3 regions of the Streptomyces sp. NPDC111520 genome follow, and region 2 is predicted to be linked to each of the others. Evidence: riboswitches for the same ligand, from Rfam matches in the RefSeq annotation. Region 2 holds a riboswitch; each other region holds the start of a gene.
What was found. A riboswitch is a leader RNA that binds a small molecule or an ion and turns the genes downstream of it on or off. The one in region 2 is predicted to bind S-adenosylmethionine.

Region 1 (6,653 bases), on a different contig from region 2:
CGTACAAGGGGGTGGCGCCGGGGGCCCGCCTTCTCAATGGCAAGGTGCTCGGCGACGGCGGCAAGGGCAGCATGTCGCAGATCATCGCGGGCATGGAGTGGGCCATTGCCGAGAAGGCAGACGTCGTCAACCTGAGCCTGGGCACCTGGGACTCCCCGGAGATCGATCCGGTGGAGGAGGCCGTCAACAGGCTCTCGGCCGAGAGCGGAACCCTCTTCGTCGTCGCGGCCGGCAACACCGGCGAGCAGGGAGCCGGTACCGTCAACTCCCCGGGCAGCGCGGACGCCGCGCTCACCGTCGGCGCGGTGGACAAGCAGGACAAGCTGGCGCCGTTCTCCAGCACCGGCCCGCGCGTCGGTGACGGCGGCATCAAGCCGGATCTGACGGCGCCCGGTGTGGCCATCGGGGCCGCGGCCGCGCACGACAGCTACCTGGCAAGCGTCGCCCCCTCCGTCGCGGACGGCTACATGGCACTCAACGGCACCTCGATGGCCACCCCGCACGTCGCCGGCGCCGCCGCCATCATCGCCCAGCAGCACCCCGGCTGGACCGGCGACGACATCAAGGACGCGCTGGTCTCCTCGACGACGCCCGGCGGGTACACGCCCTTCGAACAGGGCTCGGGCCGGGTCGACCTGCACAACGCGATCAGGCAGACCGTCGTCGCCCGCGAGACGTCGCTCTCGTTCGGACTCGCGCAGTGGCCGCACGCCGACGACCAGCCGCTGACCAAGGACCTCACCTACCGCAACTCCGGCGACGCCCCGGTCACCCTGAAGCTGACCGTGGACGCCACCGCACCGGACGGAAACCCCGCGCCCGCCGGGATGTTCACCGCGGACGAACAGGTCACCGTCCCGGCGCACGGCGAGGCGACCGTGAAGGTCACCGCCGACACCCGCCTCGGCGGTGACGCAGCCGGTGCCTTCACCGGACGGCTCACGGCCACCGGCGACGGGCAGACCGTCGGCACCGCGCTGGCCGTGGACCGCGAGTCGGAGATGTACACCGTCACGGTGAAGCCCCTGGACCGCAAGGGCAAGCCCGCCCCCGCCCCCGCCTGGTACGCCCAGCTGCAAGGCCTGTCAGGACCCGCTGTGGGCGTCGGCGTCATGCTGGACGGCGACACGTACTCGGTGCGCGTCCCCAAGGGCCGGTACCTCCTGAACAGCATGGTCGGGGTCGACCCGGAGGGTTCGTACGGCCAGGGCGGTGACTGGTTCAACCAGCCCAACCTCGACGTCACCAAGGACACCACGGTGACGGTCGACGCACGCACCGCCAAGCCGCTCGACATCACCGTCCCCGACCGTTCCGCCCATCAGATTTTTGGTCACGTCAGCGCGGGCATCGAGCTGCCCGACGGATCCAGGGCCCTCAACGGGGTCTTCACCAGCTCCCTCGCCAAGTACCGCACCGCCCACCTCGGCCCGAAGGCGGCCGATGGCGACAGGCTGATCCAGCAGCTCACCGTCACCTTCTCCACCGGCGTCAACGGGCACGACGAGTACCATCTGGTGTACCAGCCGACCGGTGACCGCTACCTCACCGGCTTCACCCACCACTCCAAGTCCAGGGAGTTCGCCGACGTCACGATGAAGCTCGGGGCCCCCGCCAAGGGCAAGTTCGGATTCATCACGCCGGGCACCGAGGGCGGTGGCGGCCTCGGTACCGTGCACGCCCTGCCCTACACCGGCACGCTGCACCTGCTTTCGGAGAGCACCTCGTGGCACGTGAACTTCATGCAGGTCGACGCGAACGACTCGTACGAGTCGCGCTATGACGCACTTCCGCGGACGTTCAAGCCCGGACGGTCCTACGAGCAGGTGTTCAACGTCGGTGTCTTCGGGCCGGATCTCCCGGAGGGCGCCGGACTCCTCGGGTTGCTCCGGACGGACGAGGCGATCAACGGACGGCTTCCGCTCTTCTCGGACGGTGAGGGGAACAGCAGCAACAACAACTCGCCGATCGAGAGCGCGCGAACGGACCTCTACCGCAACGGTGAGCTCGTCAAATCCAGCTCCAACCCGCTGGACGTTTACTACCTCGCGGAGGACGAGCGTGCCGACTACCGACTGACCGTCTCGGTCAAGCGCGGCAAGGTCGCCGACGTCTCCACGAGCATGACGGCGAGCTGGACGTTCTCCTCCGAGTACGCCCCGGGGATCACCAAGCTCCCGACCTCCGTCGTGCGCTTCACCCCCGCCCTGTCCCTCGACAACACGGGCAAGGCCCGGGCGAAGGTGTGGGTCCCCGTCACGGTCCACGGCACCGCTGCGGGCAGAAACCTCAAGTCCCTCAGCGTGTGGGGCTCCTACGACAAGGGAGCCAACTGGCACAAGCTGAGTGTGTGTGACGGCCGGGTCCAGGTCACCAACCCCAAGGCCGGCGGCAGCGTGTCGTTCAAGGCACAGGCCGTGGACAAGCAGGCCAACACCGTCGACGAGACGATCATCGACGCCTACCTGACGAAGTAACCCGCCCCCGCAGGACCGGAACCGCGGCCCAGGGCTCACGCCTGCCGCGGTTCCGGCCTACCGGTGCCACTCCAACGACCTCCGGCCCCAGCTGGCCCGCAACCAGCCACCACCGGATGATCGAAAGCAGCCATCAGATGTCGGCACACACGAACTGCTGCGCACCGGCATCCTCGGCGGCTCGTCGACTAGTACGGGTACCCTGCCCGATCACCTGCGCCGCCGCGAGCACGACGTTGCGCTTCCCTGGCCCGGCAACCGGATGCTCGGTCTGCGCTACCGCAACGACATTCCGCCGGCGCCACACGGCGGGACCGACGACCGGGTGCCCGCCATCATCTCGGACTGGCCCGCCACCCTCCACTCCGTGGCCAACCGACCACCTCTCCCGTAACGTGGCAGGCCAACTGCACGTCGAGCCCGCTGATGGGTCCTGACCCCTACGTCGGGCTACGCAGGTGGCTGCCACTGCCGTTGTATCCATTCGGATGGCCGTCGACGAGCACGGAGCTCCAGTACTCGGCATGCGAAGCGTCGGCGTGGCGCCAGCGCCGAAGCGTACTTTCGCACTTGAGCAGCCACCGGCCCTCGTGCAACGGGCTGTCCGACGATTCGATGAGGTACTGGGCGAAGCGGTGGGCCCACCGGTCCGGGCTGCCCGCCAGAGCGCGCCCCGCGTCGGCGCGCAACGGCGGGAGAAGGAGTGGTACTCGTCGGTGCGCCAGAAGTCCACGCCCTGGAGGTGTTCTTCGACAACGGCGAGCAGCACGGGCCGCGACAACTGGGAGACCAGCAGCAGCCGCCCGGCACTGAACACGCACACTCCCGGCTGGAGACGGTCCTGTACGTCCAGAGACAGGCCCACTCACGTGCCGTCGTCCCGCGTGACATCGCTGCCGCGGGTGGCCTACGAGGCCCGCGGCTGGCAGACACGCCTGGGGCTCGTCGCCGCTGGGCTGGGCGTCTCGGTCCTGCCCGCACTGGCGGCAGACACCGTCCCAAACGGCGTGAAGTGGCTGCGAGTGGAGGACCCCGCCCTCGTACTCAACAGAGAGACCGTGATGGTCACGGCCGCCGACGCGTCAGCTGCCGCGAGAGCCATTCTGCAAGCCATGCGCGACGAGATCGGACACGCCCCGGAGCGCCAATGAGACCGGTGCGCTTACGCAAGCGCGCGATCGCTCGGGATCGAAAGGCGTCTGATCGTCGGGGCGGGCGTGACCTTACGAGCATCAGCACACTCCACTCCGCCACCTTCGCGTCGGCACGAGCAGTCGAGTGGTAGAAGCCGCGCGTCTCTATGACTCGAACTCTATGTAGTCGATATCGGTGAACTCCACCTGCAGGCGGGTGGCGCGGCGGTCGCGGAAGCAGAAGTCCCGCAGGCCCTCGGCGCCGACCACACGCAGTTGCTGCTCGCCGGCGCCCTGGTCCTGGGCCAGGAGTGCGGTTGCAGCGCACGGGCCGCTGCGAATTGAGCGACAGCAGGCAGCCGGACACCCTGCCCTCCGCAGCGACGGCCGGCCAGCGCATCGTGTCCGCCCTCGAAGACGACGGCTACCACGTCGAGCACATCGACCACCCACGCGGCCGGCGCACCCCCGCACCGTGGTCAGGTCCTCAGCCGAACTCCTCGACCAGCCTGCCGCCGATCCCTCCATCCCATGTATCCGGGCGCGCCCCGCCCTTCCGGCCCGGGACGCCTGAGCGACCGGCCGACCCGACCCCCGTGCTCGCCCTACGCGGCGGGGACGGCTCCGTGCGTTACGACACGGGCGTGAGGGCCCCACCTGCCCGCTGCTCGCGGAACACCGGGTGCGCGTCCAGACGGGCGGCGTACGCCGAGAGGTGGGTGTGGCGGGAGAGCAGGCCGCTGTCGAGGTGGGTGAGGGCCACCCACACGTCGACGTCGGCCGCAGTCAGGTGCGCGCCGAGGACGTGGGCCCCGCGGGCCAGTCTGCGGTCCAGCAGGTCGAGGGTGGCATGGAGGGTCCGCAGCGCCGCGTCGCGCTCGGACGGCGCCCCGTCCGCGGCCTGACGGGCGGCCCGCGTGACGCCGGCGTCCACCGTGCGCCGGATGGTCTCGATGTCGGCCAGGAGCGCCGGGGGATACAGCTGCGGCACGGGACGGCACCCTTCGGCGCCGAGGCGGCCCGCGAGGTCTCCGAGGATGTCCGGAGTGTGGTTGCTGACGACCCGTCCGGTCCACCGGTCGCACAGCGCGGGCACCGTGAGCGGGCCGTCGTAGCGGTGCCACGTGGCCTCGTAGGCCCCGCGCAGCGCCGCGAGCGCCGTGCCGCCCGCGGCACCCGCAGGGACGGGCGTCGTGACGACGGAGTCCCGCAGCCCCAGCAGGTCGAGGGTGATGGCGACCCGCTGCGAGAGCGGACATCCTGGGGAAAGGAACAACTCGTAGCGACGGGGCGCCGGGTAGAAGCCGCCGGCGAGGTCGACACCGATGCGGCTGCGGAAGCGCTCGGGACGTGACGTGGGCGGCAGCGCGGAACAGAGCACGTGGAGGCCGGGTTCGAGCGGGATCGTGTCGGTCATGCCCTCTCCAAGGCGTGGCGGCCACCGGTCACCCCGTGGAGGCACCGGCGGCGGAACGGCTGAAGGTCCTGGGTGGAGGTCAGCCGGCCGCGCCGAACGCGCTGCAGACGCGCAGGAGGTCGATGTGCAGACGGCGGGTGAGGAACAGGACTCGTGCCCTGGGCATGTCCGCCTCCCCGGCTCGGGGCCCGCGGGACGCGGGACCGCGCTTGCCCCGCCGCGCCGGCGGGGCCAGGTCGTCACCCGGGGCACCCCACCGCGATGTGAGGGTTGCCCGTCAGCGGGCCGGGGCCGATGACCCACCGTGCCGCGGGGCGGTGTGGGGGGCGCTGACGATCGTGACCTGCCCATCAGTGTCGAGTCGTCAAACCCCGCGCGTCAAGGCAGCGGTGCGCGTCTCATCGCACCGCTCACGATGTGAGACAGGGTCGTTGACATTCCCTGCGGGCCGTGCCTAACTTACGCCGCAGATCGGGCAGGAACTCCGGCGCGAGTCCGGACCCGCCGGACGGCGACCTCCGTGTCGCGGTGCGGTGCCCCGGACGACGACCGGACCGTACGGCCCGACGACGACGGTGAACGCGAGGCCCCGCGGGGCGGAACGGTGACGGTGACGACAATGCACGCAGCCCCGGGGACGGCCGCACAGCGGCCCCACGGCCGCGTCACGTCGCCCCCGCGGCTGCCCGTCGGCCCGCACCACTTCCACAGCGCCCTCTGTTGCGCGTGTACCGCGCCCTGTCGCGCCCTCTGTCAAGGCTGACGGCTTCCTGACCCCGGCACACCGCCGCTGACGCGGCGTTGTCCCCACCCACCCGGGCCCGCCCGCTTTGCCCCGCCTCCCGTCGTCGCCACGCCCGCCGATTCCCTGCCCGGCGGGGTCGCTGCCGCGTGCGCGGCCCGGGCGGGCGTACCGAACCGCTGGAGTCATCCATGACCGAACCACCCGGCACCGCCGTGTCCCCCCGCTCGGCGCCGACCCCACCCGCGCCACCCTTCGGCGGGACACCTTCCGCACCTCCACCGCCCGCCGCACAGCGGGTGCTGCCCCTGCGGCGCCGCGGGCGGCTGCTCGCGGCGGCGATCGTGCTGGTGCTCGTCGCCCAGATCGTCCACGGCCTGGCGACCAATCCCTTCTACCAGTGGGACCGCTTCGCGTACTGGTTCGTCCGGCCGGTGATCCTCGACGGACTGCTCGTCACGCTGGAGGTGACCGCGTACAGCGCGGCGCTCGGTCTGCTCGGCGGGATCGCGCTCGCGCTCGCCAGGCTCTCCGGCAGCCCCGTGCTGCGCGCCGTCAGCTGGACGTACACCTGGCTCTTCCGCTCGGTGCCGCTCATCGTCGTGCTGCTGTTCCTGTACAACTTCAGCGCGCTGTACCGGACGCTGAGCCTGGGTGTGCCCTTCGGGCCGGCCTTCCTCACCTTCGACGAGTCCAGGCTCGCCACCGATCTGGCGGTCGCCGTCGTCGGTCTGAGCCTCAACGAGGCGGCCTACGCTTCGGAGGTCGTGCGGGCCGGGATCCTCTCCGTGGACCAAGGGCAGCACGAGGCGGCCGCCGCGCTCGGTCTGCCGAAGCGCTACCAGTTCGCCAGGATCGTGCTTCCGCAGGCGCTGCGGTCCGTC
Region 2 (6,653 bases):
GAGGATGGCGATGTCACCGAGCATGGCCTTGCGGCGGTCGCCGAAGCCCGGGGCCTTGACCGCGACGGACTTGAAGGTGCCGCGGATCTTGTTGACGACCAGGGTCGACAGCGCCTCGCCGTCGACGTCCTCGGCGATGATCAGCAGCGGCTTGCCGGACTGCATGACCTTCTCCAGCAGCGGGAGCAGGTCCTTGACCGCGGAGATCTTGGAGTTGACGATCAGGATGTACGGGTCGTCGAAGGACGTCTCCATACGCTCCAGGTCGGTGGCGAAGTACGCCGAGATGTAGCCCTTGTCGAAGCGCATGCCCTCGGTGAGTTCCAGCTCCAGACCGAAGGTCTGGGACTCCTCGACGGTGATGACGCCTTCCTTGCCGACCTTGTCCATCGCCTCGGCGATGAGCTCGCCGATCTGCGGGTCGGCGGCGGAGATGGAGGCGGTGGAGGCGATCTGCTCCTTGGTCTCCACGTCCTTCGCCTGCTCGAGCAGGGCGGCGGAGACGGCCTCGACGGCCTTCTCGATGCCACGCTTCAGCGCCATCGGGTTGGCGCCGGCGGCGACGTTGCGCAGGCCCTCGCGGACCAGCGCCTGGGCGAGGACGGTCGCGGTCGTCGTGCCGTCACCGGCGACGTCGTCCGTCTTCTTCGCGACCTCCTTGACCAGCTCCGCGCCGATCTTCTCGTACGGGTCCTCGAGCTCGATCTCCTTGGCGATGGACACACCATCGTTGGTGATCGTGGGGGCGCCCCACTTCTTCTCGAGGACGACGTTGCGGCCCTTGGGGCCGAGGGTGACCTTGACGGCGTCGGCGAGCTGGTTCATCCCGCGCTCGAGACCGCGCCGTGCCTCCTCGTCGAACGCGATGATCTTGGCCATGTGAAGTGGTCCTCCCGGACTTGGGGTCCCCCCGCGGCGCACGGCTGCGGGGAAGGATTACTCCAGGACCGCGCCGGCGCCCGCGACGGACGGCCTGCCCTCCCGCCGGTTCCTTTCCGGCGTTCGAGCGGGCCTCACCCACTCGGTCCTTTGTCACTCTCAACGTCAGAGTGCTAACGCCAATGATTAGCACTCGCCCTAGGAGAGTGCAAGCCGCTTGGCCGGTGCCGTGGACAACCCGCAGGTCCCGGTCCGCGGGCCCCCGGACAGCACGAAGGCCCGCCCCTGTGCGGGGCGGGCCTCGACGCGTACGTTTGAGCGGCCGTACGCGAAAGTGCTCCGTGGCCGATGCGCGGCGCGTCAGCCGGCTGCGAGACGGACCATGTCCGCCTGCGGCCCCTTCTGGCCCTGCGAGATCTCGAACTCGACCCGCTGACCTTCCTCGAGGGTGCGGTAGCCGTCCATCTGGATCGCGCTGTAGTGCACGAAGACGTCCGCACCACCGTCGACCGCGATGAAGCCGTAGCCCTTCTCCGCGTTGAACCACTTGACGGTGCCCTGAGCCATTCCTAACTCCCCTATTGCTGGCCCTTCGCAGACCCGCACCTCGCGGACCCGGGTCAGACCTCACCCCCTACAGCCAAGGGGGCGTGCGCCGGAACGCGTCGACCGCGGCTGAATGTATCTGCCCGGACGCTGTCTGCAACAGGTCAATCGGACGAGAATTCCGGGCACACGGAATCGGAAGAAGAGCCTGTTCGGCGAATAATCCGGGGCAACTCGGACCGGACATAGGGGGCCAACACGACAAACGCCACGTGAATTTGGCGATAAATCGTCGACAAGACCGCCCCGGGAAGGGGGGTTGCGCAGAGCGTTGCAGGGAGTTGCGACCTGCTCAGGGCAACTGTACAGGCCTTCAACTACCCCTCACGCACACAGGGGTGCCGGGAGGTACCCGGCACCCCTGTCGCCCGCGGGCCGTGCGGCTCAGCAGCCTCCGGCCACCGCCGGGATGATCGAGACGGACGCGCCCTCGCCCACCGAGGTCTGCAGCCCCTCGGAGAAACGGACGTCGTCGTCGTTCACGTAGACGTTCACGAAACGGCGCAGCTTGCCCGTGTCGTCCAGGACCCGCGCGGAGATGCCGGGGTGGTTCCGCTCCAGCGAGTCGATGACCTGGGCCAGGGTGCCGCCCTCGGCCGGGACCTCGGCCAGGCCGCCGGTGTAGGTGCGGAGGATGGTGGGGATGCGGACGGTAGCGCTCATGATGCGGGGTTCACCTTCAGTCTGGGTCAGCCGGTGCGGTGGGGTCAGCCGGCCAGGCCGGCGGCGCGGAACGCGTCGAGGCTCGGGCGGATGGTGGCCGTGGGACGGGAGGTCGGGGCGACGGCGTCCAGCGTCTTGAGGCCGTCGCCGGTGTTGAGGACGACGGTCTCCCCGGCCGGGTCGAGCTGCCCGGTCTCGATGAGCTTGCGCAGCACGCCGACGGTCACGCCGCCGGCCGTCTCGGCGAAGATGCCCTCGGTCCGGGCGAGCAGCTTGATGGCGTCGACGATCTGCTCGTCGGTGACGTCCTCCACCGCGCCGCCGGTGCGCCGGGCGATGTCCAGCACATAGGGGCCGTCCGCCGGGTTGCCGATGGCGAGCGACTTGGCGATGGTGTTCGGCTTCTGCGGGCGCACGACGTCCTGCCCGGCCTTGTAGGCGGTGGACACCGGGGAGCACCCCTCCGCCTGGGCGCCGTAGATGCGGTACGGCTTGTCCTCGACCAGGCCGAGCTTGATCAGCTCCTGGAGCCCCTTGTCGATCTTCGTCAGCTGGGAGCCCGAGGCGATCGGGATGACGATGTTGTCCGGCAGGCGCCAGCCCAGCTGCTCGCAGATCTCGTACGCGAGCGTCTTGGAGCCCTCGCCGTAGTAGGGGCGCAGGTTGACGTTGACGAAGCCCCAGCCCTCGCCGATCGGGTCGCCGATCAGCTCGCTGCAGAAGCGGTTGACGTCGTCGTACGTGCCCTCGATGCCGACCAGCTCGCCGCCGTAGACCGCGGCCATGACGACCTTGCCCTCCTCCAGGTCGTGCGGGATGAACACGCAGGAGCGGAAGCCGGCCCGGGCGGCCGCGGCGCCCACGGCGCCGGCCAGGTTGCCGGTGGAGGAGCAGGACAGCGTGGTGAGGCCGAAGGTGCGGGCGGCCTCCAGGGCGATGGCGACGACCCGGTCCTTGAAGGAGTGCGTCGGGTTGCCGGAGTCGTCCTTGACGTACAGGCCGCCGGTGACGCCCAGTTCGCGGGCGAGGTTGTCGGCCTTGACCAGCTTGGTGAAGCCCGGGTTGAGGTTGGGCTTGGCGGCCACGTCCGCGGGGACGGGCAGCAGCGGCGCGTAGCGCCAGATGTTGTTCGGCCCGGACTCGATCCGCTTGCGGAGGGTCTCGGGGTCGCCGCTCGGGAGGTCGTACGCCACTTCGAGCGGCCCGAAACAGACCTCGCAGGCGAAGAGGGGGGCCAGCGGGAAGCGCTCGCCGCACTCGCGGCAGGAGAGCGCGGACGCGGGGCCGAAGGCGGAGTCGGTGGACGCGGGTGCAACGGTCTGCGCAGCCATGTCAGGCGAGGCCCTTTCTCCTCATCTTCCTCGCGGCGCATTTCGCCGCGAGACGGAATTGGCACCTTCCCCACCTGGACCTCGCGGTCGGCGGGAGGGTTGCCGGGGCTTCAACGGGCCGTTCCCTCTGCCCCTCTGGATGAGCGGTATGGCGCCGGGCGCAGGGCCCGGGCATTTGTCGGACGGGGCGCGATCACCGTGGACATACGATGGTCATGCCTCGTGTTCAAGACTGTAACCGACGACCTCGAACCTGGTCATAGGCCGTCCGTCCTTCGAGACGGGCAGAAACGGAGCGATCCAGTGCTCGACGAGGTGGCCCGCTGGCTGCGGCGGCGGTCCTGGACGGCGGACCACAGGCCACTGCCGCAACTGCTCGCCGCCAAGCGCGCGGCCGGTGCGCGCGGCACGGTCAGCGTCGTGCTGCCCGCCCTCGACGAGGAGGCCACGGTCGGGGCGATCGTCGGGACGATCCGCCGCGAGCTGATGAGCGAGGCGGTCCCGCTGGTCGACGAACTCGTCGTGCTGGACTCCGGTTCCACCGACCGCACGGCCGAGGTCGCGGCCGCCGCGGGCGCGGTCGTCGTCCACCGGGACGAGGTGCTCCCCCGGCTGCCCGCGCTGCCCGGCAAGGGCGAGGTGCTGTGGCGCTCGCTGCTCGTGACGCGCGGGGAGATCGTCTGCTTCGTCGACTCCGACCTGCGGGAGTTCGACGCACGCTTCGTGTCGGGGATCGTCGGGCCGCTGCTCACGGACCCGGACCTGCAGCTGGTCAAGGCGATGTACGACCGGCCGCTGGAGACCGGGGGCACGGTCCTGCCGGCCGGCGGGGGCCGGGTGACGGAGCTGGTCGCGCGGCCGCTGCTCAACCTGCACTGGCCGCAGCTGGCGGGGTTCGTCCAGCCCCTCGGCGGCGAGTACGCGGCGCGGCGCTCGCTGCTGGAGCGGCTGCCGTTCCCCGTGGGGTACGGGGTGGAGCTGGGGCTGCTGGTGGACGCGCTCAACACGGTCGGGCTCGACGCGCTCGCCCAGGTCGACGTGGGCGTCCGGCACCACCGCCACCAGGACGGCCAGGCGCTGGGCCGCATGGCGGCGGCGATCTACCGGACCGCGCAGATCCGGCTGGCGCGCGGCCATCTCGTGCGGCCCGTCCTCACCCAGTTCGACCGGGCGCCGGGCGGCGGTTTCGAGCCGCGCGTCCACGAGGTCGCGACGGAGGAACGCCCCCCGATGCGCACGGTCCCCGAGTACGCCCACCGCCGCGCCGTGGCGTAGGTCCCCGGCCCGGGGGCCCCGGCGGGAGGCCGGAAACCCCCGGCTGGGCTAGCTCGTACGTTTGCGGTCAGGGATGCGTGGCTAGGCTGGCCGCATGGTCGCTTCGCATGCCGCGCGCGTTCTGGTCGCGTCCAACCGCGGCCCCGTGTCGTACAGCCTCCGCGAGGACGGCACGCTCGACCCCCGCCGCGGCGGCGGCGGACTCGTCTCGGGCCTGAGCGCGATCGGGCCGGACGCGGACGCCGTCTGGGTCTGCGCGGCCCTGGGCGAGGGGGACCGGGCCGCCGTGCTGCGCAGCTCCGGGGGCACGGGCCGGCTGCCCACCACCGACACCGGCGGCCAGCACGTACGGATGCTGGACATCCCGGCGGACACCTTCGCCTCGGCGTACAACGGCATCGCCAACTCGGTCCTGTGGTTCGTCCACCACATGCTGTTCCAGACCCCGCTGGAGCCCGTCTTCGACGAGGACTTCCGCGAGCAGTGGGCGGCGTACGTGGCGTACAACTCCGCCTTCGCCGACGCGCTCGCCGAGGAGGCGGGCCAGGGCGCGGCCGTGCTGGTGCAGGACTACCACCTGGTGCTGGTGCCGCAGCTGCTCCGCTCACGCCGCCCCGACCTGCGGATCGGCCACTTCTCGCACACCCCGTGGGCCCCGCCGGACTACTTCCGCCTGCTGCCCGACGACGTCGCCGCGGAGGTGCTCAGCGGCATCCTCGGCGCCGACCGGGCCGCCTTCCTGACCCGGCGCTGGGCGGACGCCTTCGCCGCGTGCTGCGCCGACGTGCTGGGCGCCTCCGTCATCCGCGACGCGGGCAGCCTGACGATCACCCACCGGGGCCGCACGACCCGCATCGGGGTGCACGGCCTCGGCGCGGACGCCGACTTCCTGCGGGAGCGGGCGCACCGGCCGGACGTGGACGAGCGCCTGGCGGCGCTGCGGGAGACGGTGGGCGGCCCGGACCGCAAGGTCGTCGTGCGCGTGGACCGCACCGAGCTGTCGAAGAACATCGTGCGCGGCCTGCTCGCGTACGCGCAGCTGCTGCGCGACCGTCCCGAGTGGCACGGGCGCGTGGTGCACATCGCCTTCGCCTACCCCTCCCGTCATGACCTGGCCGTCTACCGGGAGTACACCGACGAGGTCTCCGACCTGGCCGAGGAGATCAACGAGGAGTTCGCCACGCCGGGCTGGCAGCCGGTGGTCCTGCACGTCAAGGACGACTTCGCGCGCTCCCTGGCCGCCTACCGCCTGGCGGACGTCGCGCTGGTCAACCCGATCCGCGACGGCATGAACCTGGTGGCCAAGGAGATCCCGGTCGTCTCGGACGACGGCGTGGCGCTGGTGCTCTCCCGCGAGGCGGGGGCCTACGAGGAGCTGGCGGACGACGCGTTCGTGGTCAACCCGTACGACATCCGGGCCACTGCGAACGCGCTCCACCAGGCGCTGTCCGTGTCGCACGGCGAGCGGGCCGAGGCCACCAAGCGGCTGGTGGCGGCCTCGACGGCGCTCCCCCCGCAGCAGTGGTTCCTGGACCAGTTGCGGGCACTGGGTTAGCCGGGACGGCCCTCGCGGGCGGTCTCAGGCGCCGAAGGCCTTCACGACCTCCGCCACGAACTGCTCCGGGCACTCCTCCGCGAGGAAGTGGCCGGCACCGGGGAACTCGACGAACGTGACCTCGTCCACGAAGGGCTCGACCAGGGCCTTCGAGACCGGCAGCAGCTTGCCGCTGAAGTACACCATCGGCAGGGTCAGCTTCGGGTTGGCGTGGAAGTCGCCGATGTCCTGGTGGAGCGTGTCGAACCACTTGTTGGTGGCGGCGATCGCCTCGGGGGTGTCGTACCCCGCGGCGGCGGTGGAGCGGACGTCCTCGTCGAAGACCTCCGGGTGGTCGCCGCCGA
Region 3 (6,653 bases), on a different contig from region 2:
GGTGGTCCCGCGCGCTGCGGCGAGGCGCCCCACGACCGTTACACCCGTTCCGTCATGATCGGTCCATGGTCATCCCGGTGTACGACAAGAACCCCGTCCGCCGCACACCCGTGGTGACGTACACCCTGATCGGGCTGTGCGCGGTGCTCTTCGTCATCAGCCCGTCCTCCGGGCTCACCTACGTGTACGGCACGGGCCACGATCAGGTGTGCGCCCAGGCGACGTACTTCGCCCGCTGGGGTGTCTTCCCCACCGAGCTCTGGCAGGGCCGCATCCCCCTGACGCGGGTCCCGATGCCGAGCGGCTGCCCGCCGCTGGGGTCCTTCGCCGCCTCGCCGTCCGTCTCGGTGCTCACCGCGATGTTCGTGCACGGCAGTTGGGTCCACCTGCTCGGCAACATGCTCTTCCTGTGGGTCTTCGGCGACAACGTCGAGTACCGCATGGGCCGCTTCCGCTTCCTGCTCTTCTACGTCGCCTCGGGCTACATCGCGACGTACGGCTACGCGCTCGGGCACACCTCCTCCACCCAGACCCTGGTCGGCGCGTCCGGGGCGATCTCCGGGGTGCTCGGCGCGTACCTCTACCTCTACCCCAAGGCCCGGGTGACCAGCGTCTTCCCCTTCCTCTTCTTCCTGCCGCTGCGCTTCCCCGCCTGGATGGTGCTGATCTTCTGGTTCGTGCTGCAGTGGCTGGCTGGCGAGATCCAGCAGACGGGTCCCGGCACGGCCTACCTCGCCCACATCACCGGCTTCGTCTTCGGCTTCCTGTGCGCGTGGGTGTGCTATCGGACAACGCCTAAGCTGGAGCCCGCAGCCAGGGCGACCCAAGGAGACCTACAGCCGTGATCACCGCGATCGTGCTCATCAAGACCAGCGTCGACCGTATCCCCGAGATCGCGGAGTCCATCGCTTCGCTCGACAGCGTCAGCGAGGTCTACTCCGTCACGGGGACGTACGACCTGGTCGCCATGGTGCGGGTGGCCCGGCACGACGAGCTCGCGGACGTCATCCCGGGCCGGATCAGCAAGATCCCCGGCGTCGAGGCCACGGACACCCACGTGGCGTTCCGCACCTACTCCCAGCACGACCTCGAGGCGGCCTTCGCCATCGGCCTGGACGCCTAGGACGCCTAGGACGCCCGGGACGCCCGGGACCTGCCGCTACGCCTGGCCGCGGTCCGGCACGCAGCGGCCGTCCTCGGTGCGGTAGCGCCACTTGGCGCCCTCCGCCACGAGCTCCCGCACCGCGTCGACGAAGCGCTCCACGTGCTCGTCCGGGGTGCCCGCGCCGAAGGACACCCGGATCGCGTTGAGCGCGGGGCCGGCCCCGTCCGGGGCGGCCTCGGGGGCCCCGCACTCACCCGGCTCCTGCTCGCTGCCCCCGAGCAGGGTGCGCACCAGCGGGTGCGCGCAGAAGAGGCCGTCGCGGACGCCGATCCCGTACTCGGCGGAGAGCGCCGCCGCGAAGTGGGAGCTGTTCCAGCCCTCGACGACGAAGGAGATGACGCCGACCCGGGGGGCGTCGTCGCCGAAGAGCGAGAGCACCTTCACCTCGGGCACCTCCGCCAGTCCGGCCCGCACCCGGGCCACCAGCGCCTGCTCCCGCTCGACCAGCCGGCCGAAGCCGGCCTCCGTCAACGTGCGGCAGGCCGAGGCGATCGCGTAGGCGCCGATGACGTTGGGCGAGCCCGCCTCGTGCCGGGCGGCCGTGGTGTGCCAGTCGACGTCCACCCCGCCGTCCGCGCCGCGGGCCACCCGACGCGAGGCGCCGCCGCCGGCCAGGTAGGGCTCGGCCGCGCACAGCCAGTCGGCGCGGCCCGCGAGCACCCCGGAGCCGAACGGCGCGTACAGCTTGTGTCCGGAGAAGGCCACCCAGTCCACGTCGAGTTCCGCGATGTCGACCGGGTGGTGCGGGGCGAGCTGCGCCGCGTCCAGCACGATCCGGGCACCATGTGCGTGGGCCGCCGCGGCCAGTTCCCGCACCGGCCACAGCTCGCCGGTCACGTTGGACGCCCCGGTCACGCAGACCAGCGCCGGTCCGTCCGCCACCCGGGCGGCCAGGGCCCGCTCCAGCGTCGCCACCGCCTCGGCCGGCGTGCGGGGGGCGTCGAGGTAGGTCACGTCGGCGTCCCGCCACGGCAGCAGGGAGGCGTGGTGCTCGGTCTCGAAGACGAGGACGCCGGTGCCGGCGGGCAGGACGGCGGCCAGCAGGTTCAGCGAGTCCGTGGTGGAGCGGGTGAAGACCACCTGGTCGCCGGGGCGACAGCCGAGGAACTCCGCGACCGTGGCCCGGCTCTGCTCGAACAGGTCCGTCGACAGCTGGGAGAGGTAGCCGGCCCCCCGGTGCACGCTGCCGTAGTAGGGCGCGTAGGCCGCCACGTCGTCCCAGACCCGCTGCAGCGCGGGCGCGCTGGCCGCGTAGTCGAGGGCGGCGTAGCCGACCTCGCCCCCGGTCACCAGCGGCACGAGGACCTCACGCCCCAGCACGGGCAGCGGGGTGTGGACGGTGGAGGGCAGGGCAGGGCGCGGCGACATGGCGAAGTCTCCTGGGTGCAGGCGGGAGTGAAGGAACGTCAGTGATGACGGGAAAGCCCTCGGCACGGCGGGCGGACGCCCGGGGAGGGTGGGTACGCGACAGGGGGCCCCGAAGGCCCTAGCGCATTCGCTTGCTCATGGAGGAACTCCTCTGACCGCGCTTGCCGCAGACCTCGCTGCCTACGGCCTGGTCATCACCCGGGGCACCCCGCCACGGAAGGAGGGTTGCCGGACAGCGGGCCGGGGCCGTTTCGCTGTCACTCGTGACCTGCGCAGCATCATGCCACACGGGTGTGACGCCGCAAGCCGCGGTCCGCATCCCGGACGGGCCGGCCCCGGGCCCCCGCCCCGGGCCGTCCGTCCCGCCGCGAACGCCACGGAGGGCCGGGGCAACCGCCCCGGCCCTCCACGGCCGTTCCCGTACGCCCGCCCTACGCGTGCGTGGCCGCGGCCCAGCGCTCCAGGGTGCGGGCGGCCGCGCCCGAGTCGATCGACTCGGCCGCCCGGGCGATCCCGGCCGCGATCCCGTCGGTCAGCCCACCGCCCGCGCCCTCCAACGCGACCAGCGCGGCAGCCGAGTTGAGCAGCACCGCGTCGCGGACCGGGCCGGTCTCGCCGGCCAGCAACCGCCGGGCGACGTCGGCGTTGTAGGCGGCGTCCGCGCCCCGCAGCGCCTCGATCGGCACCAGCTCGATGCCGACGTCGCGCGGGTCGAAGGACTCCTGCTCGACCTTCCCGTCGCGCACCACCCACACCTGGGAGGTGGCCGTGACCGTCAGCTCGTCCAGCCCGTCGTCGCCCCGGAACACCAGCGCGGAGGAGCCGCGGCGGGCCAGGACGCCCGCGATCAGGCCGGCCATCCGGGTGTCGAAGCACCCTACGGCAGAGGCCCCCACCCGGGCCGGGTTGGTCAGCGGGCCGAGGATGTTGAACGAGGTGGGGACGCCGAGGTCGCGGCGGGCCGGGGCGGCGAACCTCATCGCGGGGTGGAACTTCGCCGCGAAGCAGAAGGTGATCCCGGTCTCCTCGGCGACCGCCGCCACCCGGGCGGCGGGCAGGTCGAGGTTGATGCCCAGCTTCTCCAGGACGTCGGAGGCCCCGCTGGCGCTGCTGGCCGCGCGGTTGCCGTGCTTGACGACCTTGGCGCCCGTGCCCGCGATGACGATGGCGGACATCGTGGAGATGTTCACCGTCCTGGCCCGGTCGCCGCCGGTGCCGACGATGTCCACGGCGGGGCCGGGGATCTCCAGCGGCTCCGCGTGCGCGTACATCGACTCGACGAGGCCGGTGACCTCCTCGACGGTCTCGCCCTTGGCCCGCAGGGCCACCATGAAGCCGGCGACCTGGGCGTCCGAGGCCTCGCCGCTCATGATCCGGTCCATCGCCCAGGCCGCCTCCGCGGCCGTGAGGTCCCTGCCGTTCAGCAGTGCGCCCAGGACGTCGGGCCAGGAGCCGCCCGCCACTGATGCGCCTCCGGCGGGGTTCACAACGCTCATGGTCCACTCCACGGGGTCTGACGTGCGGCGGGAAGTCTTCGGGCCCCAGCCTATCGGCGCGGGGGAACGGGAAAGGGCCCCGTCCATCGGATGGACGGGACCCTGCCCGGTGGCACAGCTTCAGTGATCAGTGGTGACCGTGGCCGCTCGTGATCTCCTCGTACTCCTCGACGGTGGGCTTGTCGATCTGCGTTCCCTCGCCGTAGTAGCCGCGGGACAGCCTGGCGCGCAGCTTCGCGGTGCGGCCGACCTTCTTCTCCACGCCGTTCTCGTCGACCTCGGGGCCGACGTCGAGCGGCTTGGGCTGCTCGTGCGCGGTGAGCTTGAACAGCGAGCCCTGCTCCAGCGGCTCGTGGATCTCGATGAACTCACCGTGCGGGAGCCGCTTGATGATGCCGGTCTCACGACCGTGCAGCACCTTGTCGCGGTCGCGCCGTTGCAGACCCAGGCAGATCCGCTTGGTGACGAAGAAGACCAGCACCGGCAGCACGAAGAACGAGATCCGGACCACCCAGGTGATCGCGTTGATCGACAGGTGGAAGCGGGTCGCGAAGAGGTCGTTGCCACCACCGACGAGCAGGATCAGGTAGAGGCTGATCCAGGCCGCGCCGATGCCCGTGCGGACCGGCCGGTTGCGCGGGCGGTCGAGCAGGTGGTGCTCGCGCTTGTCACCGGTGACCCAGGACTCCAGGAACGGGTAGACGCCCATGAAGCCCAGGACCAGCGGGAAGATCACCAGCGGGATGAACACGCCCAGGACGAGCGTGTGGCCCGCGAAGTTGATCTCCCAGCCCGGCATGATGCGGATCAGGCCCTCGGAGAAGCCCATGTACCAGTCGGGCTGGGCGTCGGTCGACACCTGGTCCGGCCGGTAGGGGCCGTACGCCCACACCGGGTTGACGGAGACCAGCGCGGACATGGCCGCGATGACACCGAAGACGATGAAGAAGAAGCCGCCCGCCTTGGCCGTGTAGACCGGGAAGAACGGCATGCCCACGACGTTCTTCTCGGACTTGCCGGGGCCGGCCCACTGCGTGTGCTTGTGGTAGACGATCAGGATCAGGTGGGCCACCAGCAGGCCCGCCATGATGCCGGGGATCAGCAGCACGTGGATGGTGTAGAACCGCGGCACGATGTCGGCGCCGGGGAACTCACCGCCGAAGAGGAAGAACGAGAGGTACGTGCCGACGATCGGCACGGACAGGACCGCGCCCTCCATGAAGCGGATGCCGGTGCCGGACAGCAGGTCGTCCGGCAGCGAGTAGCCCATGAAGCCGTCGAACATGCCGAGGAACAGCAGCAGGAAGCCGAAGACCCAGTTGATCTCGCGCGGCTTGCGGAACGCACCGGTGAAGAAGATGCGCATCATGTGCACGAGCATCGCGGCCACGAAGACGATGGCCGCCCAGTGGTGGATCTGCCGGACGAGCAGACCGCCGCGCACGTCGAAGCTGATGTGCAGGGTCGACGCGTACGCCTCGGACATCGAGATGCCCTGCAGCGGCGCGTACGAGCCGTCGTAGACGACCTCGTTCATCGCCGGGTGGAAGAACAGCGTCAGGTAGACACCCGTCAGGATGACGATGATGAAGCTGTAGAGGGCGATCTCGCCGAGCATGAAGGACCAGTGGTCCGGGAAGATCTTCCGCAGGTTGGCCTTGCCCAGGCTGTAGATGCCCAGCCGGCCGTCGGCCCAGTCGGCGACGCGTTCGCCGGCCGGGGCCTTTCCGCGCGGCTTCGCGCTCGCGCTCGTGTTGGTGCTCATCCACGCTCCCAAAACGCAGGGCCCACGGGCTCTTCGAAGTCGCCCAGAGCCTCGAGGTAACCCTCGCCGTTCACGCTGATGTGCAGCTGCGGCAGGGCGTGACCGGCGGGGCCGAAGATCACCCGGGCACCGTCGGACAGGTCGAACGTCGACTGGTGGCAGGGGCAGAGCACGTGGTGCGTCTGCTGCTCGTAGAGGCTGATCGGGCAGCCGACGTGGGTGCAGATCTTCGAGAACGCCAGGATGCCCTGGTGCGCCCACTCGCGGGACTTCTTGTCCTTGATGTCGTCCGGCTGGATGCGGACGATCATCAGGGCCGCCTTGGCGAGCTGCTCCTGGTAGTCGTGCTGCTCCTCCTCCAGGCCCTCGGGCACGGCGAAGGTCAGCGAGCCGACGGCGACGTCCTCGGGACGCAGCGGCTTGTTGGTGTTCTGGTTGATCAGCAGCCGGCCCTTGGACCACAGCGTGTGGCGCAGCTTGTCCTCCGGCAGCGGGCCGAGGTCGCGCAGCAGGAAGATACCGGAGAGCGGCACCAGGGTCAGCGCGCCGAGCATGGTGTTGCGGATCAGCTTGCGGCGGCCGATCTGGCTCTCCCCGGCCCCGGTGGCGAAGTCGGCCTTGACCTTGGCGCTGACCTCGGGGCTCGCCTCGATCGGGTGGCGGTCGTCGGCGACCTCGACGTCCGACATCAGCGTGCGGGCCCAGTGGACCGCGCCGGCGCCGATGGCGAAGAGCGAGACGCCGAGGGTCATGCCCAGCGCGAAGTTCAGCGCGCTGATGTGACCCAGCGGCCAGATGTAGACGATCTTGTCGATCGGGATGACCACGAAGCTGGCGATGAAGGCCAGCGTGGCGAGCA

Region 1: it holds a riboswitch for S-adenosylmethionine, as region 2 does, so the genes downstream of both, ACZ7MY_RS40060 (glutathione S-transferase C-terminal domain-containing protein) here and thrC (threonine synthase) in region 2, are expected to answer to the same signal.
Region 3: it holds a riboswitch for S-adenosylmethionine, as region 2 does, so the genes downstream of both, ACZ7MY_RS00045 (aminotransferase class V-fold PLP-dependent enzyme) here and thrC (threonine synthase) in region 2, are expected to answer to the same signal.

Annotation. Positions count from the first base shown of each region.
Region 1 covers NZ_JBVKBW010000031.1:47,568-54,220, forward strand. The annotation lists gene ACZ7MY_RS40050 (S8 family peptidase) at 1-2,477, shown strand, start outside; gene ACZ7MY_RS40055 (LysR substrate-binding domain-containing protein) at 3,362-3,628, shown strand; gene ACZ7MY_RS40060 (glutathione S-transferase C-terminal domain-containing protein) at 4,242-5,027, opposite strand; SAM riboswitch class IV at 5,228-5,371, opposite strand; gene ACZ7MY_RS40065 (amino acid ABC transporter permease) at 5,961-6,653, shown strand, end outside.
Region 2 covers NZ_JBVKBW010000002.1:343,341-349,993, reverse strand. The annotation lists gene groL (chaperonin GroEL) at 1-879, opposite strand, end outside; gene ACZ7MY_RS05650 (cold-shock protein) at 1,240-1,446, opposite strand; gene ACZ7MY_RS05645 (MoaD/ThiS family protein) at 1,870-2,148, opposite strand; gene thrC (threonine synthase) at 2,193-3,479, opposite strand; SAM riboswitch class I at 3,498-3,625, opposite strand; gene ACZ7MY_RS05635 (glucosyl-3-phosphoglycerate synthase) at 3,783-4,754, shown strand; gene ACZ7MY_RS05630 (alpha,alpha-trehalose-phosphate synthase (UDP-forming)) at 4,849-6,309, shown strand; gene ACZ7MY_RS05625 (alpha/beta fold hydrolase) at 6,334-6,653, opposite strand, start outside.
Region 3 covers NZ_JBVKBW010000001.1:6,735-13,387, forward strand. The annotation lists gene ACZ7MY_RS00035 (rhomboid family intramembrane serine protease) at 66-845, shown strand; gene ACZ7MY_RS00040 (Lrp/AsnC family transcriptional regulator) at 842-1,123, shown strand; gene ACZ7MY_RS00045 (aminotransferase class V-fold PLP-dependent enzyme) at 1,160-2,533, opposite strand; SAM riboswitch class IV at 2,686-2,802, opposite strand; gene trpD (anthranilate phosphoribosyltransferase) at 2,965-4,029, opposite strand; gene qcrB (cytochrome bc1 complex cytochrome b subunit) at 4,157-5,794, opposite strand; gene qcrA (cytochrome bc1 complex Rieske iron-sulfur subunit) at 5,791-6,653, opposite strand, start outside.